4 regions of the Paenibacillus sp. DP01 genome follow, and region 4 is predicted to be linked to each of the others. Evidence: riboswitches for the same ligand, from Rfam matches in the RefSeq annotation. Region 4 holds a riboswitch; each other region holds the start of a gene.
What was found. Region 4 has a riboswitch for cyclic di-AMP ahead of ACH59B_RS00140 (3D domain-containing protein). Riboswitches for the same ligand answer to the same signal wherever they lie in the genome.
Positions count from the first base shown of each region.

Region 1: it holds a riboswitch for cyclic di-AMP, as region 4 does, so the genes downstream of both, ACH59B_RS20095 (TrkH family potassium uptake protein) here and ACH59B_RS00140 (3D domain-containing protein) in region 4, are expected to answer to the same signal.
Region 2: it holds a riboswitch for cyclic di-AMP, as region 4 does, so the genes downstream of both, ACH59B_RS00535 (C40 family peptidase) here and ACH59B_RS00140 (3D domain-containing protein) in region 4, are expected to answer to the same signal.
Region 3: it holds a riboswitch for cyclic di-AMP, as region 4 does, so the genes downstream of both, ACH59B_RS06610 (hypothetical protein) here and ACH59B_RS00140 (3D domain-containing protein) in region 4, are expected to answer to the same signal.

Region 1 is NZ_CP173059.1:4,571,875-4,579,540, forward strand. It holds gene sdhA (succinate dehydrogenase flavoprotein subunit) at 1-714, opposite strand, end outside; gene ACH59B_RS20080 (succinate dehydrogenase cytochrome b558 subunit) at 808-1,482, opposite strand; gene ACH59B_RS20085 (LysR family transcriptional regulator) at 1,709-2,614, shown strand; gene ACH59B_RS20090 (TrkA family potassium uptake protein) at 2,620-3,297, opposite strand; gene ACH59B_RS20095 (TrkH family potassium uptake protein) at 3,316-4,656, opposite strand; cyclic di-AMP (ydaO/yuaA leader) riboswitch at 5,054-5,206, opposite strand; gene ACH59B_RS20100 (CPBP family intramembrane glutamic endopeptidase) at 5,468-7,198, shown strand; gene uvrC (excinuclease ABC subunit UvrC) at 7,167-7,666, opposite strand, start outside.
Region 2 is NZ_CP173059.1:133,335-141,000, reverse strand. It holds gene ACH59B_RS00560 (hypothetical protein) at 164-514, opposite strand; gene ACH59B_RS00555 (PTS glucose transporter subunit IIA) at 680-1,186, opposite strand; gene ACH59B_RS00550 (YwhD family protein) at 1,535-2,041, opposite strand; gene ACH59B_RS00545 (M1 family metallopeptidase) at 2,166-4,178, shown strand; gene ACH59B_RS00540 (hypothetical protein) at 4,190-5,017, shown strand; cyclic di-AMP (ydaO/yuaA leader) riboswitch at 5,294-5,431, shown strand; gene ACH59B_RS00535 (C40 family peptidase) at 5,437-5,937, shown strand; gene ACH59B_RS00530 (GNAT family N-acetyltransferase) at 6,241-6,747, shown strand; gene ACH59B_RS00525 (4a-hydroxytetrahydrobiopterin dehydratase) at 6,826-7,125, opposite strand; gene ACH59B_RS00520 (hypothetical protein) at 7,243-7,536, opposite strand.
Region 3 is NZ_CP173059.1:1,536,543-1,544,208, forward strand. It holds gene ACH59B_RS06580 (helix-turn-helix domain-containing protein) at 1-222, shown strand, start outside; gene ACH59B_RS06585 (helix-turn-helix domain-containing protein) at 310-693, shown strand; gene ACH59B_RS06590 (Rha family transcriptional regulator) at 810-1,031, opposite strand; gene ACH59B_RS06595 (urease accessory protein UreF) at 1,322-2,059, opposite strand; tRNA gene ACH59B_RS06600 (tRNA-Leu) at 2,323-2,405, shown strand; gene ACH59B_RS06605 (glutathione peroxidase) at 2,552-3,037, opposite strand; cyclic di-AMP (ydaO/yuaA leader) riboswitch at 3,501-3,672, shown strand; gene ACH59B_RS06610 (hypothetical protein) at 3,786-4,181, shown strand; gene kdpF (K(+)-transporting ATPase subunit F) at 4,365-4,442, shown strand; gene kdpA (potassium-transporting ATPase subunit KdpA) at 4,588-6,264, shown strand; gene kdpB (potassium-transporting ATPase subunit KdpB) at 6,317-7,666, shown strand, end outside.
Region 4 is NZ_CP173059.1:28,198-35,863, forward strand. It holds gene ACH59B_RS00130 (HD domain-containing protein) at 1-801, shown strand, start outside; gene ACH59B_RS00135 (TatD family hydrolase) at 844-1,614, shown strand; cyclic di-AMP (ydaO/yuaA leader) riboswitch at 1,815-2,094, shown strand; gene ACH59B_RS00140 (3D domain-containing protein) at 2,366-3,514, shown strand; gene rnmV (ribonuclease M5) at 3,661-4,206, shown strand; gene rsmA (16S rRNA (adenine(1518)-N(6)/adenine(1519)-N(6))-dimethyltransferase RsmA) at 4,214-5,098, shown strand; gene yabG (sporulation peptidase YabG) at 5,154-6,050, shown strand; gene veg (biofilm formation stimulator Veg) at 6,251-6,532, shown strand; gene ACH59B_RS00165 (small, acid-soluble spore protein, alpha/beta type) at 6,698-6,877, shown strand; gene ispE (4-(cytidine 5'-diphospho)-2-C-methyl-D-erythritol kinase) at 7,022-7,666, shown strand, end outside.

The DNA.
Region 1 (7,666 bases), 1.2 Mb from region 4:
CGTTGGATGAATCTGTATAAATTCACCGTTCGCGTAGCGAACGCCTTGCTGATACACTGCACCGGCAGCTGTACCGGTATTAATAACGGAATTTGTGGTTTTGCCGAAAATAATTCCGGGACCACCGGATGCCAAAATAACGGCGTCCGCTGCAAAAGTCTTCACTTCCATCGTACGCAAATCCTGCCCGCAAATCCCTCGGCAGATGCCTTCATCATCCAGTACAGCCTGTAAAAACTCCCAGTTCTCATACTTGGTCACCAAACCAGCAGATTCCCAGCGCCGTACCTGCTCATCGAGAGCATACAGGAGCTGCTGTCCTGTCGTCGCGCCAGCGAAGGCTGTCCGATGATGCTGGGTACCGCCAAAGCGGCGGAAATCTAGCAGTCCTTCTGGTGTCCGATTGAACATAACACCCATGCGGTCCATGAGATGGATAATTCCCGGAGCCGCTTCGCACATCGCTTTTACCGGCGGCTGGTTTGCCAGAAAGTCACCGCCATAGACTGAATCATCAAAGTGAATCCAGGGTGAGTCTCCCTCACCTTTGGTATTTACCGCACCGTTGATGCCGCCCTGCGCACAAACGGAGTGGGATCTTTTGACCGGAACCAAAGAAAATAGATGAACGTGGACTCCCGCTTCTGCCGCCTTGATCGTAGCCATTAGACCAGCCAGACCGCCGCCCACGACAATAATGTTGGATGCTGCCATTTCTGCTCACTCCTTCTTTTCAGGATTTGTACTAAATCCCCTTTTACAAATCAGAATAGAATCTCAACACGATGTATAATTAAAATAACTCGTTTACAGTAGCTGTTTAAAAGCGCTGCATTGCACCAAGGCTGTTGCCGTTTCCTGGAATTCCGCGCTGCGAAATGCAAGCAGGGAAGCAACGAAGCCGATCGATACCACCACGAACAGGGTCATACAGATATAGGAAGATACTTTTTGGGCACGTGGCCCCACGGTAATCCCCCAACTGACCATAAATGCCCACAGTCCATTAGCAAAGTGAAATGATGCCGAAACGACACTGATTAAATACAAAATAAAATAGACCGGGTTCGTCACTATACCATGCATTACGCCGCCTAGCTCCTCATGAGTTACATTACCCAGGGCCACCTGAAAGCGTGTGTCGTATACGTGCCAGATAATAAATACAAACGTAATGACGCCGGAAATACGCTGGAACAAAAAGCGCCAGTTACGCGAGTAGCCAAACCTTTTGACATTCGGGTCAGCCTGATAAGCGATATACAAGCCATAGATTCCGTGGAACAGTAATGGCAAGTAGATGAATAACGTTTCTAACACAATAACCAGCGGCAAACCATTCAGGAAGGCCACGCTGCGATTAAAACCTTCCTTGCCGCCCTCCACCGCTGTGAAGTTCGTCACCAAATGCTCAACAAAAAATAGAGCCAATGGAATGACGCCAAGAAGCGAATGCAGCTTTCTGGAATAAAATCCTCTCATCTAGGTCATGCTCCCTTCTCCCAATAATAGCGTTTTCAATAGTAATATAACATATAAAATGACAGTTCCCGACAGGGAATGTTCAACAAGGTGTCCCTTATAAGGAAAAACAAAAGTGTGAACATCTTGTGTCGCTTTCATGTTACTCCTTTTCGGCTTATAATGGAATTGCAATATACGTATTAATTATTATGTCTTTTTTGCATATAGAGAGGAAGTGGAAGATTTGTTTGAGGATTTGAACGCTTTTGCCGTCATTGTCGAGCAGTCCAGCCTGAATAAAGCCTCCAAACTGCTGAATTTGTCCCAACCCGCCCTGTCTCGCAAAATTGCCAAGCTGGAGGAAGAGCTGGGTGTCCATCTCTTTGATCGTCGGGGCAAACGGCTCGAAATTACATCGACCGGCCGATTTGTATATACTTTCGCGCTGGAGCAACGGCAACGACAGCTTCGCTTCTTACAAAAGCTGTCCCAGCACAAAAATGAAGCTCAGAGCATGCTTACACTGGGCGCCAGTCTCACGACACTCCAAACGACGCTGCCTACCCTCGTCGAAGCTTTCATGAGCAAGCATCCTCAGACTGAGCTAAAGCTGCTCACCGGCAAGACGCATGAAATCGTTGCCTTTGTACGCGACAAAAAAGCAGACGCCGGCGTTGTCGGGTCTGCCATTCATGAAGCTGGATTACGCTGCATTCCGTTATTTGACGATCATTTGGAGCTAGTCGTCCCCATCGGGCATGAATTAACTGTCAAGACAGGAACGGCTTCAATGAAGGACCTGCAAGGATTGCCGATGATCATTTTCTCCAAAGGAACCTGGTACCGCAGCCTGACGGATGACTTGTTCCAGCGCAGCGGCATTATGCCGGATATCCGCATGGAAATCGACTCCTTCGAGGCGATTGTACGTCTGCTTCCCACCTGCAAGGCATCCGCTTTGCTGCCCAAATCCTATTTGCGCAGCGAACTGCTGCGAGATAATGGACTTACTGCATTGTACTTGCCTGATTTGAAGGAGACACGCCGAACGACCTCCCTCATCTACTCAGAAACGGCCGATCTCGGCCCAACAGCACGACGCTGGATTAGCGAGACACGCGCATCGTTTGCAGGCTACCGTATGGTATAGAGGATTTAACCCTCTTCATTGACATTAACGACCTCATCCTCAAAGCGGCCGATATTATCATTGGAGCCGATAATGACCATAATATCGTCTGCTTTCAGCCGATCCATAGCTGTCGGTGCGATCAAGATACCATTCGCCGTATGAAGCGCCACGATGCTGCAACCAAAGCGGGTGCGAGCATTTAATTCTGCCAACGTTTTGCCATTCAGACATGCAGGCACATTAAGTTCTACAATGCTGTATTCCTTGGACAGCTCCAAATAATCGAGCAGATTAGGCGTGACCAGCTGATGCGCTACTCGAATACCCATATCCCGTTCCGGATAAATGACTCGGTCCACCCCAAGCTTCTCTAACGCACGCCCATGCAGCACAGATATGGCTTTGGCTACGACTTTTCTCACACCCAGCTCCTTCAGCAAAATGGCGGTCAGGATGCTTACCTGAATATCATCACCAATCGCAACAATGCCGCAATCGAAATTACGTATGCCGAGTGACCGCAACGCATCCTCATCTGTAGCGTCCGCCACGACAGTATGTGTCAGAATCTCACTCATACTGTCCACAACATCCTCATTCCGATCAATGCCCAGCACCTCGCACCCCATATCCACCAATTGCAAAGCCAGGCTTGAGCCAAACCGTCCCAAGCCAATGACTACAAACTGCTGCGTTTTCATATCTACTCGAAAACTCCCTTACCCTATAATTATTTTACCTTCTGGATGACGATACAATTCCTTACCCTTTTTCGGTCCCAGTGCATAAGCTAGCGTGAGTGGACCCAGCCTGCCTGCAAACATCGTCAGAGTAATCACCAGCTTGCCTACAACTGTCAAATCAGGTGTAAGCCCCATGGACAGTCCTACCGTACCAAAGGCAGACACCGTCTCGAACAAGATCATCAGAAAATGATGATCTTCGGTTGCGGACAGAATCATCGTCACCCCAATCACGAACAGCAACCCCAGCAAGGTAATAGTCAAAGCCTTATAAATGCGTGCCTGCGCAAGTCGGTACCGGAACAGCACAATGTCTTCCCGTCCCCGCAGCATCGAAAACACCGCTCCAATGAGCAGAGCAAATGTAGTGGTCTTAATCCCGCCTCCAGTGGAGCCAGGCGAAGCCCCAATAAACATGAGTATGATGATAAAAAACTGCGTAGCCTGCCGCAAGCCTGCAATGTCCAGCGTGTTGGCACCTGCGGTGCGAGGGGTAACGGACTGGAATAAAGAACCCAGCAGTTTACCACCCCAATCAAGCGAGCCAAGCGTCTTCGGATTCGTAAACTCAAATACAAAAATGACAAGCGTCCCGACGACAATCAGAGCAGCTGTCATGCTGAGTACCACCTTGGTATGCAAGGATAGTCTCTTACGCTTGCGATAATCTGCCAGGTCAGACATCACTACAAAACCAATACCACCCGAAATAATGAGAAACATGGCTGTAAAATTAACAATCGGATCATATACATAACCTGTCAGGCTGCGAAATTCACCGAACAAATCAAAACCAGCGTTATTAAACATGGAAATAGCATGCCAGATTCCAAAATAAATCGCCCTGCCTACAGGCATATCAAACGACCAGCGAATCGAAAAAATGATTGCACATACGCCCTCAATCATCAGCGAGTACCATAGCACCTTGCGGATCAATCCGACAATTCCTTCGACAGAGGTCTGATTCATCGCTTCTTGCAAAATAAGGCGCTCCCGCAAGGAAATCCGACGCTTGAACACCAGCGCGATCAAGGTAGCCATAGTCATAAAGCCAAGTCCGCCAATCTGAATCAGCGCAACGATGACAATTTGACCAAAGGTTGTAAAAAAGAGCCCTGTATCCTTAACGACAAGCCCAGTTACACAGGTCGCGGAAGCGGCAGTAAACAAAGCGTCTATAAACGCAAGTGGTTTTCCTGTTGTATTAGAGATGGGCAGCATTAACAATAAACTACCTATTAGAATGATAATGGCAAAGCCTGCAACGAATATTTGCGGTGGAGAAAGCCGAAGCCAGCTTGCATTGGGATTCATTTATTCATCACTTCTCCTCCTTGGTGAACTATGAGCATGGAGATCGCTCAGCTCATAAAATCACCAATTCTTTTCAGTTTCTTTTATAAATCAGAAAAGTATCCGCAAAGCGGGATACTTTTGCCTTTCAATACTCACTACACTTTACGTAACTACCTCATGGAACGTTTGATGACTTTAAGGCGGGCAGCAGCGAAGCGGTCCATTTGAATCTGGAGAAGCGATAGCGCTCGCCTTTGACTCTGAATTTTACCCTTATCAAGGTCTAGAAAATCAAAAAAATTCAGTGGCAACAGCGATTGGAAGATCAAATGGAACGCGCAGCGTCCTTAACTCAGCAAACTTTTATTCACACTTATACACACAAAAAAAGACACCGGAAAACCGAGTGCCTGACTTGGTTCCTGCCCACAGCCTACGAGGTTAGCTGACGGATTCGGGCAGCACAGTATGCCCTATTTACACTTCCGATCCATCAGGATCGACTGTAAAATTCACCCCAGTAACATGGTTCCCCCGTTTTCTCACAGAAATTCGGCTTAAATGTATATCATTACCCATATAGTTCATAGGCATTGCCTCAAGATTATAATCCTTCTCTATTCAGATCACAAAACCGATTTCGCCGAAAAAACGTGAAATTGGCTTTATTTTGCGATTGGGCATCGCTTAATCACAGCTTATCTAATTTTATTAAAACTTTAAAGTGCTTTCACTCTGTTTTCATGAATATCGCTGGTCTGTTGGCGGGAACCTGTGCAGTATGATATCTTTAATGGATGTTCTTATTTACAGATTAAGGAGGAAACTCATGAATCCTATCGGGAAACCGGTCGTGCTCACGGCCAACTTCAAAAAATTAGGCTTGCTGGGCGGGGTTGGCCTGATTTGCTTTTTTATCTTTCAATTGCTTATTCCCTCGCTTAGCAATCCAAGTCCGGAATCATTGATGAATGCAAAGGTCATCAGCAAACAAGAAGCGATCGTACACGCCCTGGACTTTGCCCGTTCCGAGCTGGGCTATACGGAATCACAGCCAGAGAAGCCTGTCGTGACCTATCAGGCTGAAACAGATTTGTACGGTTATTTATCCAGAGAAAAACTGCTTCAAGCGTACGATCGTACATGGAAAAAAAATTATCCTTATGAAACCTTTCGGGTTGATTTGCCTGACTCCTCAGCGAAGGGCAAGCTGCAAATTCATGTGGATTTATCCACTGGGAAGGTCGTTAGCTTTAAGCGGATCACCTCCAGCACCAATTACACACAGGCTGATGTTTCTACAGATGAACAAGCACGAAGCAAGCTTGTACGTATAGCTGAGGGCGACATGACGCTTGAAGCCAAGGAACAGGCTGCAGCAAAATGGATCAAACGCTTTGGCTTTAAGCCATCGGAATTGAAGCTTGCGACCACTGAGGGGGAAGGTGGATTAAAATATACCGTGGACGAAAAGAAAATCGGCGCCTCGGTACTTACGCTGGCTTTTACCTTTGAAGATGGGGATGTTCGCTCATTTACCCAAAGCTTTTCAGCCCCTTCGTCTTATACCGACTATGTTAAAAATCAAACATACTGGGCGAATTGGATGACTTATGCGGGTTATGCCCTATTTAGCTTTGTCCTGGGTGTACTTGCCATTGTGTATGCGTCACTCACCCGACGACATACTTCATTTGTACGCGGTATTTTTCTGTCCATTGTTTATTTTATTGCTAGTATAGCTGGGACCATGAACATGCTGCCTTTATTACAAGCTGAAGCAGGCAGTAAGGGCATGCTTATATTTCTTATGGTATTCCAGGTCGGTGTTACCTTCTTCATGGCTGTAGCCCTCTACTTCTCCTTGGTTGGTGGTGACGGGCTTATGCGTCAGGTTGGACTCAATGCATGGCCACGGGCCAAAGAGCCGGGCTACGGGCTGTATGTGCTTCGCAGTATGTATGTCGGTTACTTGTGGGCCTTCATTTTACTCGGCGTACAATCCATTTTGTTCTTTGTATTGGAGCGTACATTTAATACGTTCTCCACTACAGACGCCACGCAATCCCCTTACAATATGGCTTATCCATGGCTACTACCGATTATGGCCTGGATGGCAGGTATTGGAGAAGAGACTGTTTACCGTCTATTTGGTATTCCGATGGTAAAAAAAATAGTCAAAAATACGTTTGTTGCTTGTCTGATTACTACGCTTATTTGGGCACTGGGACATACGCTTTATCCAATCTATCCAGTGATTTCAAGACCTATTGAGCTGACTTTTCTTGGTTTGCTGTTTAGCTTCGTGTTCCTGCGTTACGGCTTTATCGCTGCCATGTTCAGCCACGTTATTTTTGACAGCATATTAATGGGGCTTAGTGTGATCAGTTTGGGAGACACCGTGAATGTGAGCGCAGGTCTATTCTGGATCTTACTTCCGGCTATTGTAGGCTACATCATTTACTGGTTTAGTCCTAAAAGACCTAATCGAATCATGTTTGAACCCGTGAAAAAAGAGGAGCCGTATTCTACGACTCCTCCTCCCGAAGGGCAGCTATAATCTGACGAGCAAGTTTATCCCCAATAGAGAGAGGCCGGAAGTCTTCGACGCTGGCCTCTCTTATTTTTTTGAGCGATCCAAAATGCTTGAGCAGCAACTTACGTCGTTTCTCTCCAATGCCCGGAATGGAGTCCAACTGGGAAGTTACCATCGATTTGCCGCGCTGCTCACGGTGAAATGTAATGGCAAAACGGTGAACCTCATCCTGAATCCGTTGCAGCAGATAAAATTCCTCGCTGTTGCGTGCAAGTGTTACGGCCTCAAATGTATCCCCCATCAGTAATTGGGAAGTTCTGTGTTTGGCATCTTTCACCAAACCACACACAGGAATAAACAATCCCAGCTCATTTTCCAATACATCGGTTGCCGCTTTTATTTGTCCACGACCACCATCAACAATGATCAAATCGGGACGATCGAGATTTTCCTTCAGTACACGTTCATATCGGCGCCGAATAACCTCACGCA
Region 2 (7,666 bases), 110 kb from region 4:
ATATCTTCGAAATTCGCTGGCTTTGTGGCTTCAATAAGATTTAGCAAATCCTGCGCGACTTCTGCTATAGAGTCTTTCTCAGTATCTCCCCCTATAGCTGGACCACCCGGCCCCTCGTATGCAGTTAATATCCAGCTTTGCCCAGTCGAATTTGTTGCTTTAATTATGTACCCATATACGATTCCCCTAGTCTCCGGCTTAAAGCTGCATACTGCTCTGCGTTGGTGTCTGAAAATGCTTCTTCCCGGTTGGATTGTACATGCTGATACTGTGGAAGGCTTGAAAATTGTGACTCCGTAAAATCTATAATATCCTCACCGATTCGGTTGTAATAATGCCAGCCGCTGTCCAGCCATGTCTTCAAAATATCACCACCAAGCCTGTCCTGAACGACAAGCGCTGTGACACCACATTGTCCGGCGGCAGGATTCTTGGCTGTCCATTTAGAGCTAGACTCCAAAGACCAAGCCTGAAACAACGCCTTTTCTAATTTTAAAATACGGTTTGCATTCAATATACATTTCCCCTTTCACAACCATTCTACATTATCCTAAACTGGACTTACTTATTAAAAGAAAAGACCAACCAAGATCTCCTGGTTAGTCTTCTTCTACATATTTTACCTTTACATTCAAAGAATTTTTTCTATGAGCATGATAGTAGAAAACAAAAATGCTAACTATGCTTTCAAGTGAACTCTTAATACAGGTACATCTGGAGAAGCAGATGGATTATCCAGTATTTCGACATGGCTGATCATATCTTGCCCGTCTGGAACGATTACTGGAGTAATTACAGGTAATCCACCCTGTTGAATTGCATCTAGATCAAATTCCATCAATAATTGCCCTGCTTTAATGCTATCTCCTACTTGAACTTTAGGATTAAATCCCTGTCCTTTGAGGGAAACGGTATTAATGCCGACATGTATCAAAACTTGTACGCCAGATTCATGTTCAATAATGAGAGCGTGTTTGCTTTTCTCCATAACATGAGCAACTTTTCCCGCGAAAGGAGCGGTGACCCTACCCTCAGACGGATGAATAGCGATGCCATCCCCCATAGCTTTTGTCGAGAATGCAGGATCTGGAACCTCTTCCAGAGAAACCACTTTTCCTTTAACCGGCGCTACCATGTCGAATTGTTCAATACGGGGAGCCGCCTTCTTTTTCAACCATTTAAACATAACGATGCCACCTTATTTAGAGATTACATTCATAAACAGCGATAGGAAAAAACTTCATCTTTTTAGGAACCGGTTCCACGAATTAAATAAAAACTGGATTGAAACCGATTTCTATTTGAATTATAGTGAATGCCTTTCCATGATGTCAAGGCGATGATGTTCATAACTTACATGAAAAGGAAGTAGACTACTATTTTATTGTCCGGTACATATTTTATGAGGTCAGAAAACTAACAATTGAAGGCATCATAGAGCTTATATAGAGATTCCAATTCGGTTCTTCTTATAGGAAAAAGCAGCCTACAGTGGCTGCTTTTCTACAATACTGTTACTTCGTTAACGCTAGGCTTACCCTTCCAGCGCCTGCTTCAATTCCTCAGGCGAAGCGTCCCACCATTCCTGATTATGCGAAATCAGCAGGCTTCTGAGCGCTGCTTTATCTTCGCTGCCGAGATCATCCAGCATAAAACGGCGCTTGAGTGCATAATCCATACGATTAACATGATCGGCAAGAATTTTCCAGCCGCGTTTGGCTTCGTCGTCAATCAGCATCTCGCAGGCCGTCGCGCCACCATACATACGTCCTTCGGGCGTACGGTCCACAGCTACCCATACCAGCCATACCTGGCGTCCGTTCGGTACGTCCTCTTTATTCGTAGAGAACTTGATTCCACGTTCTACTTTACTTTTGGCATGCATGGCACCGACATCAATTTTCGCCTCTCCGCGGTCAATGATGACCGGGGACATGCTGTTCAGGTCGATTGAGCCTGCGCCGAAGCCCTTATGTTTACTCTTGCCACTGACAATATTCAGTGCAATCTGCTTTTTGCCGTCCGGTTGATTTTCACTCATGCGTCACTAGACCTCCAATTTCCGTCTTCACACTCATTCTACACTATAAATATTTTAACTAATAATCTCCCGAAAGCAAACATATACATGCTGTAGATGCTTGTCAACGGGAGGTATCCATTGTATGACCCCAGCACGCACCAAAATCGTTTTATTGTCCACACTAGCCCTCGGACTCCTCGCAGGGACGTTATGGTTTGCCTGGCAACCCCAATCGCAATCCGTCTCTCAGTCCGCAGGCAAACCACTATACGGCTCCGAGTCTGAGTCTGCGCTTGCGCCAAATATGGGCAAGCCTCTAGGGGCCAACATCATGCCCGATCTGCCCAAGAACCCTCCACAGCCCGCTTCGGAAATTCTCAGCAAACGGGTGGTGGAATATCACATTGATGTATCTCTGGAAAAAGGACGGGTTTTGCGAGGCACTGAGACACTGACCTGGAGGCATCCGGGTAAGAAAACTGTGAATGATCTGTATCTTCATCTATACCCGAATGCCTTCTCTTCCATGGAAACCACCTTTATGAAGGAATCCGGCGGAAAGCTGCGCGGAGACACCATGCCTAAGGACGGCTTTGGCTCCATGACGCTGACCGAACTAAAAACAGAAGACGGTTTATCTCTCATGCACCGCACTCAATATGTACAACCAGATGACGGTAACGCAAGCGACCGTTCGCTCATAAAGGTGCGTCTACCCAAACCGGTACGGGGTGGCGAAGAAATCACACTATATATGAAGTTTGAAGTCAAACTGCCTGGCATTTTTGCTCGTATGGGTGCGACAGATGATTTTGTAATGGCTGGACAGTGGTTTCCAAAGCTCAGCGTCTATGAGACTGCAGGACAACGTGGACGCGCCGAAGAGGGCTGGAACCTCCATCAGTACCATGGCAACTCCGAGTTCTATGCCGACTTTGGAATTTACAGTATACGGATTCGGGTGCCTGAAACACACATCGTAGCAGCGACCGGTTTTCCCACCCGTGGTGCAGTACGACAGAACGGCCAGAAAATATATCAATTTTATGCCGATGATGTACACGATTTTGCCTGGTCTGCTTCACCCAACTTTGTAGCCGTAGAAGAACCCTTCTCTTCTACTGAGGTTCCTGGTGTCAAAATCAAGCTCTATCTGGACCCGTCCCATAAGGAACTCAAAGGACGTTACATGAGCGCAGCCAAGGCTGCCCTTTCGTACTACAGCAAATGGTACGGGCCTTATCCATATTCCACTCTATCCATCGTCGTTCCACCCAAAACAGGCAGTGGAGCCGGCGGCATGGAATATCCGACACTCATCACGGCCGCAGCTGCGGACCAACTGAATCCTGGCTATAATCTGGAACGGACGCTGGTTCATGAAATTGGGCATCAATATTTCTACGGAATGGTAGCCAACAATGAATTTGAGGAGCCTTGGCTGGATGAAGGCTTCACCTCCTATGCAGAGGAACGGCTCATGGAACAAGAGTATGGGCTTACCCCCAACTTGCCATTACAATCGGGACAGGTAGCTTCCCCACAGCCGCTAAACCGTGAGTCCTGGAAGTATGGATCGGCAGCTGAGTATGCGCAAAATGCCTATTCACGAGGTAAATTAGTACTACGAGGTATTGAGCGTCAGGTGGGTATGAAAAAAATGGACCGGATTATGCGGACCTACGTCCAGACTTATCGATTCAAGCATCCGACCTCACAGGATTTTCAACATGTCGTGGAGAGAGTGACCGGACGATCATGGAGCCACTATTTTGAACAATATGTATATGACGGCCAGATGGCGGACTTTTCAGTCGATCGCATCATGAACCACAAGCTGGAGAATGGATACGAAGCAGTCGTGACGCTCAGCAAAAAAGGAGCAGATTATCCCAAAATACCTGTTCAATTTACCTTCAAGGATGGCTCAACGATATTCAAGGCATGGGATGGTGCGGGCAAAAGTACAACTTTCCGACTCAAAAGCGCTTCCCCCGTGTCCTATGTGACTGTAGATCCTCTATACACTATTGCACTGGAGAACAAGCATATTAATAATAGCCTGAAGGCTGAATTGGATGAAAAACAACAAACCCGTTGGAGTGTAAGTGTAACCAAGCTGTTGGAGACACTGCTTGGAAGTCTGTCATGGTGAGGTGTCTATAGATGCGGACTGTTATAAAAGAAGGCTGGGCGCTGGTACGCATACGCTTTTATATCGTTATCATTTTATTTCTGTATCGTCTGCTGTGGGGAGTATTTCTCTATAGGCTGGTACAGTCTGCCGTTATCCCGCTGCTGCTACGTTATCCTGATCAGAGCCAAAACGAACTGGGAAAGACCTTGTTTTGGATGGAGGGCCAGATCGCCTTGATGGACAGCCGGGAAGTACATGTGTACTTGTGGATATTACTAGGGGCGACCGTACTGCGCATACTAATCACTCCCTTCATTAGAGCTGGCATATATCAAAGCCTGCATACCGATGCGTCTGAACCGCAAAGCCTGTCCTTCTTCAAGGGGATGAAACGCCACGGTATGTCATCGCTATTGTATTACATCATCGAGTTGGGTTTGCTGCTGCTTCCCGCCTTTTGGGTGGTACCGAGACTCTATCCTATTGTAGTAGGAACGTTGCAATCTTCCTCTTACCTGCTACATTTGTTGCCCTATGCCATGGGGTGGATAGCTTACGGTTGGGTCATTCGGCAGTGCATCCTGTATATGCAGTTGGGCACTGTCAGTGGTCACACCATACTATCCTCCCTGCTCGCCTTCTTTCGCCAGCTTCTTCCGGCTGTTGGTGTATCCCTGTTGCTCGGTACTTGTGTGTTGCTAGTTTTCGGTCTATTTGGCACCGTGGCGATGATTTGGACGGGTATGTTGGCACTGATTCTCCAGCAATCGTATCATTTTGTTACCAGTCTGGTCAGGCTGTGGCATATCAGTTCGCAGTATCGGCTATGGCACATCGATATCTCCAGCAGAGGCTAACCTCTCACAATATGCTCTCTCCTGTATTTTCAGCTGTCGAAAAAACTTTTTTCTTTCCCGTGCAAACAGCACATAACTGAATACTGTTAACAGAATCTGTTCCTGGAGCGTTAGGAACAGATTTTTTTTGTAACTTTTTGCGATGAAACATTTGCCAAAGCCTGCTGTCTTTGTTACAATAATCGCAGTGAACTGATAGTAACAACTTTGTAATCTTTATTGTAACCTTTATCTTAAAAACATCGTTGTCGTGAATACTGCTCTCCAAGGTGCACATCTTAAGTTAAGCCTAATTCCTGGCACCTAGGAAGCGGGGGAACCAGTTTGGGTGAATTGATCTCGCAACAGAGTGGTCATAGGGGAACCTTCTACCGAATCCTTAAGCTAACCTCGCAGGCATTGGAAGGGGTATATTTTTTTTGAAGAAGAAGCTAACGATCGCAGCCATGGGTCTCGCCATTGCCTTTACATCTTTTACATTCGGTGGCAGCAGTGCATTTGCAGACTCTAAGATGGACCAGGTCATCCAAGATGCCAAAGGAACGAACTACAGAAGCGGAGGCACTACACTCGAGGGATTCGATTGCTCCGGCTTCACAATGTATGTATTCAACAAACTGGGAATTAAACTGCCGCATCAATCTGGATCACAATTCAAAATGGGTTCTTCTGTATCCCGCGATGAAATGAGACCAGGCGACCTGGTGTTCTTCAACACCACAGGAAGAGGCGTTTCCCATGTAGGTATCTTCGTAGGTGAAGGGAAATTCGCCCACTCCTCGACTTCACGTGGTGTAGTAGTTAGCTCACTGAACGAAAATTATTACGCTAACCGTTATGTCGGTGCAAAAAGAATTATGAGCACAGACGCTTACCATTCTGTAGCTTCAGATATTCCTGATGACGACAACGTAGAATAACTACCGCACAGCAAGCTAACCCTATTCGCAATTTGATTCTGGCCGGAATCGAATTGCGGTTTTTTATGTCCACTACATCAGCAATGATTATCATTACTGACGAACTGACACCTCAAAAGGTTTCAATTTTAGCGAACATCGTCGGTTTTACCGTCACCGCTGGGGGAGCATATGAGCAGTAAATCCTTCTTATTGAATGTATACCCGACTTAGGTACGAAATAAACACGCTTGCCATTCTCCTACAACTTGTCTACAATCTGTGGTTAATGATTGAAGTACCTGCATAAGGAGGAATGGAAAAGTGCCGGCCTCAATATCCAACTACCGGATCGTACCGATGGACGAGCATCAAGCGGCTGAAATCTGTGAGTGGCGCTATGATCCCCCCTACAACATATACGGCTGGCTTCCCTGGGAACAAATGAAGGCACTTGAAGTCGAATTTGGAAGTCCCACGCTTCGCCAAGAGCAATATGTTGCGGTCCTGGACGAAGAGAATGAGCTGACGGGATTTGCTCAATATTTCCCTATGGTCGGTGTGACCCGGCTGGGTCTTGGAATGCATCCCGAAAGATGCGGACATGGCACAGGCTCCGATTTTGTCCGGGCCATTGCCGAGGAAGCCAGACGACGTCATCCGCAGAATGAAATTGACCTAGAGGTTCTCACTTGGAATCAGCGGGCTATCCGAGCCTACAAGGCAGCTGGATTTGAGCTGACGGATACCTATGAACGCCAGACTCCAGATGGCAGAAAACCATTCCATTGTATGGTATATCGTCCTGAACAACAGAATCGGGTTCTATAAATAAGAGCGCCTTCACTATACAACCGCGATGTTGTATAACGAAGGCGCTCTTCATATATACGACAGATCATTACAAACTCAATGACTGCTGCGCATTTTTTCGAAAGCTTCATTATATTGTTGGGCTTCCTTAATATCTACGGCCATAATACCGCCATCGTCCCAGGAGGTCAAACGCAGAGTCACGGTCTTGTAATCAATCGTAATAAATGGATGGTGATTAAATGCCTCAGATATAGCGGCAACTTCATCCACGAAGGCAATTCCTTTCATAAAACTGGAAAAATTATATTTCCGAACGATCCAACGTCCTTCCTCCAGTTCCCAGCCCTCCAGCTTCTCCAGATGTGCTTCAATCTCTTCTTGTGTAAAAGGCATGTTACGAACTCCTCCCCGTTTATACGGAAGCCTTTCAGCCGCTTAGATGCGGCCAAAACTACGATATATTGGTGTACATATTACCACGGCCCCGTTGATAAATCCATAAGACGGCCATCAAATCAATGGGACTGACGTCAGCTCCTCATCCCCGATGAGTACATAGATCCGGTGCTGCTCCGGCTCATAAATCACAACACCGCTGCCTACAGTGATTATAGGTTCTGTGCCCAGTGCATAAAATAAGTCTTCTGCCAAAGCCTCATTGACTTCCTGGCACCCCGCTGGGTCCAGCCTGTCCCAATCTTCTGCTTCCATTTCAAAAAATTCATAGCTATCTGGAATGCGTCCCACAGCCTCTGTCAAATCGTTCAAAATTTGTTCATACTCGCGCCCATGCTTTACTCCCATGCTATTTCCTCCAGTGGTTCAGCGATTCAATACATAATCACTTTATTATACCGGAAATTCGCCCTTAACAAAAAAGAGAGTTTTGTCGATAAATACTATAATCCGTCTCATAATGACGCGCTTGGGGCAA
Region 3 (7,666 bases), 1.5 Mb from region 4:
GCTTCTTTTTTTGACGCTAGTCTGGATTGGATTATGCTGGGTCGAGACGTGCAGAGTAAGGTGCTGAAGGAGTCGCAGGACCCTTATTTTTTTGGAGCTTCAGGGCAACTGAATTGCCAGGGGGGATCGCTAAGTGAGGCGGAAAGAGATTTTATACTTGAGTATATTGAATTTACCCGCTTTCGTAAAGAGAAAAACCAGCCCAATTCAACTACTGATTAATGTTTGCTGTGGGATTTGATAAGGACATTCTAATGTGTACAATTGAAAATTAATTAGAAAAAGCTACAGTGTCGGAGGGGAAACGTTGTGGGAGATCAAACTATTTATCAGCGGATTGAAGCTTTAATTAAGGATCGAGGAATGACCAAGAAGGCATTTTGTGAAAAGCTTAAAATTAGCTCAGGGAATCTCGGTGATTGGAGAAGGGGAAAAACAACGCCAGGTACCGCCCATTTGATTCAGATTTCGGACTTTTTTAATGTATCGCTCGACTGGTTGATGAAAGGGATTAAGCCAGGGGAAGGCGTGCTTCAGGAGCAGAAGGCTGCTTATTTTTTTGGGGTGATGGGGCCACTGAATTGCCAGGCTGAAGATCTTGAGACAGAAGAACAGAACTTTATTTTAGAATACGTTGAATTTGCGAAGTACCGTAAGCAAAAAAGAGAGAAGGACAAAACAAAACTTGAATAATCTATGGCTAAACGCCTGGGTGATAACCCGTAAAACGAACTGAGGGTTCGGTTTACGGGTTTATTTGGTTTCCTGATAATATGGCGACGCATTGGTTGCTGAAATGCTTGTTCGGTTTAGTGTGGTGTCGCCTCCTTATAATCGTTATCGTCGATATTCAGAATTGCAGCAACTTGTTTTCTGTACCTTTGTGCTTTGCGGGTGCCGTGAATCAGATTGGACAAGCGTGAAGGTGGAATATTATGTGTCTCGCAAAATGTTTTCTGATCCAGCCGAAGCTCGACAAGCCTTTGTTTGATGGCCCACCCGAAGGAGGTGACAGGCATTTTGTTGTTCAAGAGAAATCGCCCCTTACGGATTCTTACAGAATAATTGGTGTGATATAATAATCATCAGTAAACATGTTAGAATTAACCATCTAAAACTATGATACACTTTTATACGTGTTTATACAATCTTAAATACGGCATTTTGTTAAAATAATTACTTAATTAAGTGCAAAAAGTGAAAATAATCCGACTATGGTCTGTTATTGGTGTGAATTTGGGATACATGAATAAAAATACTCTGCCGCTTGAGAAAAGGGCAGAGTATTTTTATTGTGACTGCTAGATTGGTAAACGACGCATCAGAGGGATGCTGGAAGGTGTTTAAATAGGACGGAGGAGGAAAAGGGTCTGGATGCATTCAATTGGCTACTATGGCTCATATAGGGTGGCTGAGTGATGTAGGAGCTGGTCCGATGGCTGTGGAAAAGATGGCGCTGATATGAGCTTGGCGTAGGTTTGTTAATCTTCTTCCAGGTGGTAAGCAACTCGCTGGTCATATGATCGATAAGAGGACTTTTTTCCTCATAAGGAGGATTGAGCAGTCTAAAGGCATCTTCGATACAGAAGGATACCGCTGTGGCAAAATAGCCGTGAATGGTCTGTTCTATATCGCTTCCGAGGAGGGAGTTAATCCAAGTGTGGACAGTAGCGAGTGTGCCAATTGCATTGTATTGAGTGAGTGTGTCTTCCAGTTGGTCAAATGCGAGCCAAGGATAGAGAGCCTTGGTGAGCTTGAGCAGTCGCTGGCCAGAAAGTCGCGACTCTTTTACATGCTGCGAGGAAGGATGTTGGGTGTGCAGCATTTTATCAATAAGGGCGATCCGCCAACCGTCATTCTGCTGGATGGCTGCATACAGACTTTTAATGGCCATGCCGTCAAGGGTTGTGATTTGAGGATACCAATCGTCTCGCATGTAATGTTTCAGATCCTGTAGACTGTTCAGGTGTCCAGCGCGGAAACGCTCCTCCAATCCGTAGAAACGGGTGAAACCACCAATAGGTAGGGAAGGGTCCAACAATAATGCGTAGTTTAGCAACCGGTTACCTTTATGCAGGACGGTTCGCCTCCTTGAAGTGAATATTTGTGTGATGTTATTTGACTCAAATCTTATTTATATAATAATAATTCAAATATTTATGTAATATATATTTACACTTCGAACTCAATTATGTCAAATTAAATAATTTTATTGCTTATATATGTTATATAAAGTTACATTAAAAATATTTATAATATTCTTGTTTACAAATTGTTGCTGAGAGAGTATAATAAATCTGTTGCCTCAATACATTATGACATGCGGTCGTGGTGGAATGGCAGACACGCTATCTTGAGGGGGTAGTGGGCGTATGCTCGTGGAGGTTCGAGTCCTCTCGACCGCATTATATGCAATACCCAGTTGAAAAAGCATCCTGACACGTTTTACGTGAAGGGATGCTTTTTTTGTTAAATACTTTTCGTCATATCCTCCCGTCACAGAAGCGGTCGTATGGACAACGGACCGCTCCTTAACTGTAGTGCAAGATTGTCAGTTTTTCTGCAAAAGCTTCTTAATATCTCCTACAAGTTTGTCTGGAGTGGTTTGCGGCGCATAACGCTTAAATACGTTACCTTCTCGTGTAATTAAGAATTTAGTAAAATTCCATTTGATCGCTTTGGAGCCTAATACGCCTGGAGCAGTGTGGGTCAGGTAGCGAAATAGAGGATGTGCCTGATCACCGTTAACATCTATCTTGGCGAACATGGGAAAGGTCACTCCGTAATTGAGTTGGCAAAACTCGGAGATCTCCTCGCTGGAACCCGGCTCTTGTTTGGCGAACTGATTGCTGGGAAATCCCAAAATTTCGAGCCCCTGTTCGTGATACTGGTCATATAGCTCTTGTAGCGCCTTGTACTGGGGGGTTAACCCACATTTGCTGGCAGTATTCACGATAAGAAGAACTTTCCCTTCGTATGTGGATAACGGAATTTGTGCCCCTTGTAGGGTCTGTGCATCATATTTATATACGCTCATGATATCCCTCCTAATTAAATATTCTACAATTAAATTGTGAACAATTCAACAAGGGGTTGCAAGTCCAGAAGAGTCTACAGACATTGTGCATTGTAAAATCGTCTTTTGTTCAAAACGGTAAATCGCACTTCAAATGGAGCAAATTGAGGTGTTTCTTCTCATAAAAAAGGCTTCATTCGATAATTATCTAGTACATATAGCGCATTTTCTTTCTTTTTTATAAATAAAGGGCAACCGTACCATACCCTACGCCAATATTGACATGCCTTTCATTTTCAAAAAGGGGTGAAATACAGAGTTTTAGAGAGATACGAGAAGCATAGGTTGGTTGTAAGCGTTATCCTTAATCTTCTATGCTCTAAAGGGTGATTTATAGCCTTGCCGTTGAGCTTTACAGTCTTCCTTGCACGGGTGTATGATTCAAGACGTAATTTCAAATTAACAACAATGAAGCAACAATGAATTGTCTAAAGCGCTGAATTTTGCAGTTGCAAAAGCGGGGGAACCAACGAGTATATACGGCTTTGCAAGCCGTGTGTCTCATGGGGTGAATTTTCCGGCCAAGTGCCGTAAATAGGGCGACTCTCACGTCCGAATCCGACAGCTAACCTCGTAAGCGTACAGGGAGAGGCAACAAACCGCCGTGTGCAGCCATGGTTTATTTTATCATGGAATGTATGAAGCCGGAGGAAGCCTTTTTCCTTCGGCTTCTTTTTGTTGTCTTTTTATACCGGGAGAGGAGCTACTGATGGAAGGTCGGTTAATTATTGTCACTGCACCGAATGAAGCGGGCAGAAGTTTTGTGAAATTGCTTATGTTCAAAAAATTGGCGTTTGCAGTTCTCACAAATAGCACCCAGGAGGAACGACAGCTCAAAAAAATGGGTGTGGAGCACATTGTGCGCATCAATACGATGCAAGCGGGAAAATGGAATTTTCCTAAAAAAGAAATTGGTAGTGTGTATTTGTTCGAAAACAGCTTGAATCTAACTTGCCGTTTCCTGCAAATATGTCGGCCACTAACATCAGAATTGATCTATGTTATTACGCACGGCTGTAATCCACAAGGAATTTATCGGGGATTGGGAGCGGACCATGTGATCTACACATTGAACGGAGAGGTGGGTTTCCTGCTGAACGGATAAGCACTTATAACATAGCTGGTTTATGATTTTATGATGGAATCAAAAGGGCAATCTGAAAAGCGATACGGAGGGTATGAACATGATGGATTTATACATGCTGCTCGTAATGGCTGTGAGTTATGGAGTGATACTGCTGTTTGTACGCTGGTGTGATGCGCAGACCTCAAAAGGAGGGCGAAGAGGATGATCGTTGTGCTAGGACTTACGGCTATTGTGTTCGTGTATTTAATCTACGCACTCCTGAATCCTGAAAAATTCTAGTCAACTATAGGATCGAGCAGGCGGGAACAGCAGATCAAGAATGCAGCATCAGAGATGCAGATTTTCGCAAACGTGTGCACTCAATGGATGGTCTGAATCAGGTCTGTTGTTCCAAATGCAGGAGCATTTTAAGGAGGAATAGAGGATGGAGCTACTGCAAATTGGGATTGTGATCATCATATTGTTGCTCTTGGTAAAGCCGATGGGCACCTATATGTATCACGTATTCTCGAATGAACCGAATCGGACGGATCGGATTTTTGGTGGAACGGAAAAGCTGATTTATAAGGCTGTAGGCTTGAAGAAACAGGACAGCATGCATTGGACCACGTACGCTATGAGTTTCATTGCAACCAATGTGGTGCTTGTGGGGATCAGCTACCTGCTATTGCGCTTGCAGGCTATACTTCCGGGCAATCCGGTTGGGAACAGTAATATGGAAGCATCATTGGCATTTAATACAGTAATCAGCTTTATGACCAATACGAATCTCCAACATTACAGCGGAGAAAGCGGGCTTACGTATCTGACGCAGATGGCGTTCGTCACGATGATGATGTTTACTTCGGCTGCTTCGGGGTTTTCGGTTGCTGCGGCTTTTATGAGGGGATTGACGCGGCGCGGTGAAGGGCTGGGTAATTTTTTTCAAGATTTTATTAAAGCCAACATACGGATTTTCCTGCCGCTTGCCTTTGTACTTACGCTGGTGCTGGTGGGATTAAAAGTACCACAGACGCTACAACCCACGGCGGATATTACGACTTTAAGTGGTACACAGCAGCAGATTGCTATGGGACCCATTGCCTCATTGGAATCCATCAAGCATTTGGGCACGAACGGGGGCGGTTTTGCGGGAGCTAATTCTGCACATCCTTTTGAAAATCCAAATCCTTGGACGAACGTACTGGAAATTTTGGCAATGTGGGTAATGCCGGCTTCGCTGCCGTATACATTTGGATTGTTTGCCCGTAATCGCAAGCAGGGCTGGATTATTTTCAGCTCGATGATGGTCTTGTTCCTTATTTTTCTATCCATAACGTATGTGTCGGAGAAAACAGGTAATCCGTTAATCCAGGCACTGGGTATGGATGCATCTCAGGGAAGCATGGAAGGGAAAGAAGTTCGTTTCGGTATTGGCCAATCGGCATTATTCACTGCGGTCACAACGGCGGCAACGACAGGTTCGGTCAATAATATGCATGATACATTGACCCCGCTAGGTGGTATGGCTGCTTTGGGAGAAATGATGCTAAACGTCATTTTTGGCGGCAAGGGCGTCGGGCTGATGAATATGCTGATGTATGCGATTCTGGGAGTGTTTATATGCGGACTGATGGTCGGAAGAACCCCGGAATTTATGGGTAGGAAAATTGAAGGCAAGGAAATGAAACTGATTGCGATTGCCATTTTGGTACATCCGTTTCTTATTCTTGCTCCCACTGCGCTTGCGTTTATGAGTCATTGGGGATATGATGCGGTCTCTAACCCCGGATATCACGGGTTGACTCAGGTGCTCTATGAATATGCATCATCTGCGGCAAATAACGGCTCGGGATTTGAAGGTCTTTCGGATAACAACGTGTTTTGGAATGTCACAACAGGTGCGGTTATGTTCTTTGGACGATATGTATCCATGATTGCATTGCTGGCTGTGGCGGCTTCGTTGAATGCCAAAGCGCCGACCCCGGTGACGATGGGTACACTGCGCACGGACAACAAGCTGTTTGGAGCCATCTTAATCGGAGTGGTCCTGTTGATTGGTGCGTTAACCTTTTTGCCGGTGATCGTACTGGGTCCTGTAGCTGAATTTTTGACCATGTGATGAAGAATGAGCATAGAAGGAAAATGAGAATGGATGAACGGGGTGCTTGATCATGAAGGAACAACGCAAACGCATGCTGGATAGAAGCATCTTGAAGCAGGCGGTCAAGGATAGCTTTATCAAATTAAATCCGATGATCATGATGAAAAATCCTGTCATGTTCGTCGTGGAGATCGGTACATTGGTCGTACTGCTCATGCTACTGCTTCCTGGTTATTTTGGAACCGGCAAGGAAATGGGCTTTAACTTGGCTGTATTTATTATTTTGTTGTTCACGCTGCTTTTTGCTAACTTTGCTGAAGCGCTCGCGGAGGGACGGGGGAAAGCACAAGCTGCTTCCTTGAAAAAATCCAAGCAGGACTCACAAGCTAATAAGCTCGTCGGGAATGAGATTCAGGTGGTCAGCTCAACAGCATTGCGTAAAGGTGACGTGGTAATCGTCTCTCAGGGCGAAATGATTCCAAGCGATGGTGAGGTTATTGAAGGCCTGGCCTCGGTGGATGAATCTGCAATTACGGGAGAATCAGCTCCGGTCATTAAGGAATCGGGCGGTGATTTTTGCTCGGTAACCGGCGGGACGCGGGTAGTCAGTGACCGCATTAAGGTGCGGATTACGACTGAGCCGGGTGAAACGTTTATTGATAAAATGATTTCGCTCGTGGAAGGTGCACAGCGGCAAAAAACGCCAAATGAAATTGCGCTGAATACATTGCTGATTAGCTTAACGATTATTTTTCTCATTGTGGTGGTGACACTGGCCCCGATAGCCCGCCATTTTAAGATTGATTTGCCTGTCCCCGTGCTGATTTCGTTGCTGGTCTGTCTGATTCCGACCACGATTGGCGGGCTTTTGTCGGCCATTGGGATTGCTGGTATGGACCGAGTTACCCAGTTTAACGTGCTGGCCATGTCAGGCAAGGCGGTAGAAGCATCCGGGGACATCAATACGATGATTCTAGATAAAACGGGTACCATCACCTTCGGTAACCGGATGGCGAGTGAATTCGTGGTTGTAGATGGTATAGAAAAGGCAGAGCTAGCGAAATGGGCAGCGATGAGTTCACTAAAGGATGAGACGCCTGAGGGACGCTCGGTACTGGAATTGATGCGTAAGCAGGAATACACGCTGGATGAATCCTTGGCAGCAGGTGGAACCTTTATCGAGTTCAAGGCAGAAACCCGGATGAGTGGTCTGGATCTCGCTGATGGACGAAGAGTACGCAAAGGCGCCGTGGACTCTGTCCGGCAGTGGATTATATCGCAAAAAGGCAGTGTTCCGGCCGATCTGGAGGAAAAAGCGAATCAGGTAGCCGCAGAAGGGGGGACACCGCTAGCAGTGGCGCTGGATGATCGGATATACGGCATTATTTATTTGAAGGATACGGTGAAGCCGGGCATGAAG
Region 4 (7,666 bases):
AACCTGGTAACAAGTCCGCTCGATGCTGACCGTATGGATTATTTGTTGCGGGATGCTCATTCGACAGGTGTTAACTACGGAACGATTGATTTGGATCGTATTTTACGTTTGTTGCGTCCTCATAATGGGAGAATTGTCGTAAAAGAGTCGGGTATGCATGCTGTAGAGGATTATCTAATGTCACGCTATCAGATGTACTGGCAAATTTATTTCCATCCTGTAACACGCAGCTCGGAAATCCTGTTACGTAAAATTTTTAAGAGAGCAAAGGAATTGTTCAAAAACGGATATGAGTTTGGTTTTCTGCTTGATCCGCTGCCCGATCTGTTAAAAGGGGAACTAACAGTGGAGCAGTATTTGATGCTGGATGAGTCTTTGATTCAGACGGTATTTAGCCAATGGAAACGAGAAAAGGATGAAATTTTAAGTGATTTGAGTAGCCGTTTTATGGATCGTAGATTGTATAAATATGTAGAGATTGAAAATATGGATACAGATACCGTTGACCATATTCGAGAGGCTTTGAAAGAGGCTGGATTGCATCCTGAATATGATCTTGAAATTGATTTTCCAACAGATCTTCCTTATGATGTGTTTCGGCAGGGCGGTTCAACGGACAACCAGATTTTACTGCTTGGACGTCAGGGCGAGGTGCGGGAAATATCCGAAGTTTCAGAAATTGTACGCTCAATAAGTGGCATTCACCGAGGAAAATATCACATGTATTTTCCCCAGAATAAATTGAACGGGGTAAAAGACAGGCTTCCTGCCGAAATAAGGAATTATTTTGTCAAACAATAGACAAATATATAGAAATGTAAGTAAGAAAAGGAGATGAAAACCTTGGATTTATTCGACACTCATACTCACCTAGATGCGCCACAATTTGACGAAGACCGTGAAGAAGTTATAGCACGTGCTGTCGAATCAGGAGTAACACGGATGATCAATATCGGATTTAATCGTGAGACCATTCCATCCACCATGAAGCTGGCTGAGACGTATGATTTTATTTATGCAGCCGTTGGATGGCATCCGCAGGATGCCATTACAATGCAGGAGGGTGATTTAGAATGGATTGCATCGTTATGCAGTCATAAAAAGGTTGTAGCGATCGGAGAGATCGGTCTGGATTATTATTGGGATACATCACCAAAGGATGTGCAGCAGCGGGTACTTCGAAATCAAATTGGCCTGGCACGTGAGCTCAACATGCCAATTGTTATCCATAACCGAGATGCACATGAAGATATTGTGAGGATTTTACGTGAGGAAAAGGCGAGCGAGATTGGCGGAGTCATGCACTCCTTTTCTGGGAGCTGGGAGACCGCTAAAATGGTGCTTGATATGGGCTTTCACCTTTCCTTTGGCGGGCCCATAACGTTCAAAAATGCCAAGCAGCCAAAAGAGGTACTGGCCCTGGTTCCGCTGGATCGTCTGCTGATTGAAACGGACGCGCCATACTTGACGCCTCATCCGTTTCGCGGGAAGCGAAATGAGTCGGCCCATGTGAGATTGGTGGCAGAGGTAGCTGCCCAAATTAAGGGAATTACAGTGGAGGAATTGGTATCCATTACGACCCAAAATGCTTTGGAACGATTTGACATTCAGTGAAAAAGCGAAGAAATCAATCAAAATAAAGAGATAGACGGAGCTAATTATGATTTTGTTGCAGGAAACTCAAGAATATTACAATTTTTTAACCGAATATTTTAAAAAATGTACTTGAAACCTGCTTTACAACATGCATGGAAACAGGATATCATCTTTTCAGTGAATTGTTGTTGAGTGTAAACATCAACAAATCATTTCATGAACCAGTCTCGCTGAGTCCCTTTTGCAGGGAACGGGGGAACCGATATGGCTTACAGTACGTCCGGCGTATGTGCAAGAGAGAATGTCTCTTCAGCAGCCGGCTCAACCGAAATTCATTTCCCGAATGGGATGAACAGGTAGAGAAGCCGTATTTCGATTTCTTTCTGGGTCTTCGGGGTGAATGTGAAGGCGACCGCCATGAGCGGTTGACCTAAGCTAGGGCGACTCTCTACGTCCGAACCCGACAGCTAACCCCGTAAGCGTAACAAGAGAGAAGCCATCTCGTGCATGAGTTTTCCCGCATATTCACACATGTCGGAAGCCACGAAAGAGCTCTCTAGTCTCTTTCTTTGGCTTTTTTTGTTGTGAATAAAAGAAAATCTGTCATCATACTGTGGTTAAACAGGGGAGGACAGCATGCCGCGAAGACGGGTACATGGTGCAGGACAGTCGCAGTACGGGCTTGTCTTGTAGAAAATCTGTTATAGTCACGTCAACGATCAACTATGTCTTACTCCAGACGGCGGGCTATGTAAGGAGGACGGAGGAAATGGGCATTTTCCGAAAAGAGGAGACCCATGAGTCACGCTCATCCAGCATGTCTTACGTATTACGTTGGAAGCAAGAGAATGTGCGCCAGGCTGCTTTGGTTGCTATTTTTCTAATCGCACTAACGATTATGATTTCAATTCTGATGTACACGCAATCTAAAAAACAAGTCTTTTTTGTCATCGATGGTAAGGCATCTGCGGTAGAAACCCGGGAATCCAAGCTCCAAGATTTGCTCAATGAGCATTCTATTTCACTTCAGCCGCATGATACAATTTCCATGCCGCTAAATGGAGCAGTACAGGATGGGGATCGCGTAGTCATTAAACGTGCCAATCAGGTTAAAGTATCCTCAGGCAATAAGACGAAAAAGCTGTACACAACAGAAAATACAGTAGAGGGTGCCATTCGCACTTCGGGCTATAAATTATCATCAACGGATAAAGTTTACCCTGCGTTGGATGCCTCTGTTTCAGCTAACATGGACATAAAAATCGTCCGTGTGAAGAAACAGCAGGTCGAACAGAAAAAACAAGTGCCTTATCAGGTCATCAAAACGGCAGATCCAAGTCTCTATAAAGGCGATAATCGAGTCATTCAAAGTGGCAAATCGGGTGTGGTAGTCCAGCATGTTCAAAAGGTATACCATGATGGAAAATTGGTATCCAAACAGCTGGTCAACAAGGAAGTCGCACAGAATCGTGTGGATAAGGTAATTGCGGTAGGAACGAAGAAGAAACCGGTCGTTCTAGCTGCTTCCATCGGCCCTAAAGATGCGGTTAAGGCTACAAAGGTTAGTTCGGGCAGTGCTGTCCGTAAAGCAGGTATTAATTTTAATTATAGAAAAGTTTTACAAAATGTCTCCATGACGGCGTATTCCGCACAGGAGCCAGGTATCGGTACACGTACCGCCTCCGGCACGCGTGTCACGGAAGGACGCACCATCGCTGTCGATCCGAGTGTAATTCCAATCGGGTGGTGGGTGTATATTGAAGGGGTGGGCTTCCGCCGTGCGGAGGATACCGGTGGCGCGATTAAAGGCCACAAAATCGATGTGTATTATGAGAGTTTGAGCCGGGCCAACCAATTTGGTCGTAAGCACGGTAAAACCGTATATGTTATCGGACCTGTAAAGCCGGAAATCAACTAAAACAGGTTGTGTATGTTGAGGACAATGCGATAGTATTAACAACATAGTTATGCCATGCTAAGAAGAGGATACCCTCTTCTTATTTTGTTTTCAAAAGCAGGGAAAGATAAATATATGTTGCTGTGTAACAGTGGAGGGAAACGAAGATGATCAAGGAAGTGATCGTGGTGGAAGGCCGGGATGATACGGTAGCCATTCGCCGTGCTGTCGAAGCAGATACGATAGAAACTGGCGGTTCAGCCATTAATAAAATGACGCTGCGAAAAATTGCATTGGCGCAGGAACGGCGGGGGGTCATTATTTTAACTGATCCCGATCATGCAGGGGAGCGTATCCGTAAAATCATCGCCTCCAAGGTACCCGGCTGCAAGCAGGCTTTTATACCTGAGGCAGAGGCGACGCGCAAAGGGGATATTGGCGTAGAGAATGCCTCCCCGGAAGCCATCAGACACGCTCTCGCGCGGGTACATACGACAGTGGAAGGTGCCGAACCGCTGATTGAATGGGCGGACCTGATTGACGCTGGACTTATTACCCATCCCAATGCTGCTGCACGCCGTATGGCCTTGGGGAATGTACTGGGTATTGGCTATTGTAACGGAAAGCAGCTACATAAGCGGCTCTCTGTATTTCAGATCAGCCGTGAGGAATTTGCCAGTGCGCTGGCACAAATCGAAAGTGAAGGATTGTGATATCCGTATGACAGGGATTCAAGATATAGCAACACCGCGGCGTACGAAGGAAATTATTCAAAAGCACGGTTTTTCGTTCAAAAAGAGCTTGGGACAAAACTTTCTGATTGATCAAAATATTTTGAGCAAGATTGTAAATGCTGCCGGTTTGGATGATACAAAGGGTGCGCTTGAGATCGGTCCGGGGATTGGAGCTTTGACTGAAAGATTGGCGCAATCGGCTAAGGCAGTTACCGCTGTCGAGATTGATCAGCGGCTGCTGCCCATTCTTGAAGAAGTGCTGGCCCCTTACGATCACGTAAAGGTTCGTCATGGAGACGTATTGAAGCTGGATTTGCGTGAGGTGTTCGCAGTCGATTTTGCAGACGTGAGCAAAGTGAGTGTCGTCGCTAATCTGCCGTATTACGTCACTACACCGATTCTGATGCGTCTACTGGAGGACAAGCTTCCTTTGGAGAATATCGTCGTTATGATTCAAAAGGAGGTGGCTGAGCGCATGGCTGCGTCTCCTGGTACGAAGGATTACGGCAGCTTAAGCATAGCCGTGCAATATTACAGCGAGCCTGAGTTGGTCTGTACGGTGCCGAATACAGTATTTATTCCTCAGCCGAATGTTGATTCGGCAGTTATTCGGCTGCGTGTACGAGAAGTTCCTCCGGTGGAAGTGGTGGACGAGAAGCATTTCTTTGAAGTGGTTCATGCCGCCTTTGCCCAACGTCGTAAAACCATTTCAAATAACCTAAAAAGCCGCTTCTTCACTAAAGAGAACAGGGACACGCTGGAGCCGCTGTTGCAACAAGCTGGTATTGAGCCTTCCCGTCGAGGGGAAACGCTGAGTATCGAGGAATTTGCGCGTCTCAGCGCCGTGCTGTTAGAGGCTGGAATATCCTAAATTGGAACCAAACTGTGCATTCACCCATACGATATAGGAGGGGTGATACAGTGTGATGAGTTTAGGAGACTTGGTCGTTCGGAAATCGTACGGCGGTGATGTCACGTTTCGCGTTGAGGACATCCAGCGGGATAAAGCGATCATTAAGGGGACGGAATTTCGGCTACTGGCTGATTCCCCGGTGAACGATTTGGTCAGAGTGCCGGCAGACCAGGTTAGCGGTAAGACTCAACAGGCCCACATTAAGGCCGGGGAGTCTCTTAATCTTTTGCAACGGGCACGCCAGCAGCAAGCTGCCCGTAGCCAGGCGGCTCTGATTGGAGAGTGGAGTGATCCGGTGGAGTCAACGTATTTTGAAATGCCAGGAAAGGTTCTTCATCTGGATGGAGACCCTGGCTATTTAAGGAAATGTCTCAGTCTATATGAACAGCTCCGTGTTCCCGCAGAGGGACATCACGTTCACGAATCGGCGATGGCGGATACGTTATACCGACTGCTTCCCCGCATTCGTCCTGATATTGTAGTCATCACTGGACATGATGGTGTGCTAAAGCAACCGCAGCCTTATGATTTGTACAGCTTGAAAAGCTACAAGAATTCGCAAAATTTTGTGGCAGCGATTCAGGTAGCGAGACAATATGAGCGTCATCTGGATTCACTGACAATTGTAGCGGGTGCGTGCCAGTCCCATTTTGAGGCGCTGCTACGTGCGGGAGCCAACTTTGCCAGTTCCCCAGGGCGTATCTTGATTCACGCTCTGGACCCCGTTTACGTGGCTGCCAAGGCCGCATTTACTTCAATCCGTGATACGGTCAATATGGGAGACTTGTTTCACCAGACCATCAGTGGCAGCCGCGGAGTGGGCGGAATTGAAACAAGGGGAAGCTACCGCATCGGTTTGCCGAAGCTTGAAAATTTGTCAACGCTTAAAGTAACGCCTTCAGCGATCTGACATTCAAATGTGTATGATAGGATTTATCTGAACAAAAGCCTCTTTTTAGAGGCTTTTTGTCATTTTTTATGTATATTATTCCTGTTCGCAAAAAAATTAAATTGACAACTTATTTTTCGTGTTGTTATAATATTTAGCTTGATTTGACAATCCCTCTAAAATTCGTTATAATGGACAAGGAAAGAGGTGGTCGTTAGGCAATGGCTAAAAATACGCTGTTGGAAATCAAACGCAGTCTCGACGCACATGTAGGGCAAAAGATTTTGCTGCGGGCTAACGGCGGACGCCGTAAGACCGTCGAACGAACTGGTGTCTTGGAAGAAACGTACCCTTCTGTTTTTATCGTCAAGCTGGATCAGGAGCAACAGACGTTTAAACGTGTCTCCTACAGCTATGCTGACATTCTTACCGAGTCGGTGGAGGTCAGTGTATATGATCCCGACTCTCACACAAGTGTAGTCGAATATTTCGAAACACCTTAATTCTTTTTTACGTGATTTATACCAGCTTTGCAGGTTTAACGGCGACCTCGTCATTTTTAATGGCGGGGTCGTTTTGTATTTGCAGAGCAGGATGAAGCATGATATCTCTGCACATACTAAGGCGGGAATGATCTTCCTTATTCCATTGCCGAAGGAGGCGTATGCATGAGCCGAAGAAGACGGAGTGTTATGTCGGAAGAGCTAAAGTACGAACTAGCCAAAGATCTTGGGTTTTACGACACGGTCAAGGAAGAAGGCTGGGGAGGCATTAAAGCCAAGGATGCGGGCAATATGGTCAAGCGGGCCATTCAGCTTGCGGAGCAGGCGGCTTCTCGCAAATCGTAGCTCTCGGTGGTGCTGATGAAAAGCGGGGATATCCGGGGTCATACCGGGGCATCTCCGCTTTTTTGAACCTCATGACTTGACAGGCTGAGTCTGATATAATATGTTAAGCTGTCTTGAGGGAAAAGTTGAAGGTGGGTGAACGCCTTGAAAATATATGAAAAAGCACCGGCGAAAATTAATTTAATGCTTGATGTTCTACGTAAGCGGGATGATGGTTATCACGAGGTCGAAATGATCATGACTATGGTTGATCTATCCGACCGATTGACGATGTCCGAGTTACCGCGTGATACCATTATCATTTCTAGTCAAGCCGGGTACATACCATTGGATGAAAAGAACTTGGCTTTTCAGGCTGCGCGTCTGATCAAAGAACGTTATAACGTGTCTACAGGCGTCCATATCCATCTGGATAAGCATATCCCGGTGGCTGCAGGATTAGCAGGCGGAAGTAGCGATGCTGCTGCAGCATTGCGTGGACTGAACAAGCTGTGGAAACTCGGTATCTCGGATGCGGAATTAAGGGTACTGGGTGCTGAATTGGGTTCAGACGTACCTTTCTGTATTACAGGGGGCACAGCTTTAGCGAGCGGACGCGGAGAACTGCTCAAGCCACTGCCGAATCCGCCACAATGCTGGGTGATCCTCGCCAAGCCGCCGATTAATGTTTCGACGGCTGAAGTGTATGGTCGTGTCAAAGCGGATCAGATTACGCACCACCCGTCTGCCCGGCAGATGGAACAGGCGATTCGTAACGCTTCTTTTACCGATGTATGCAACGCCCTGGGT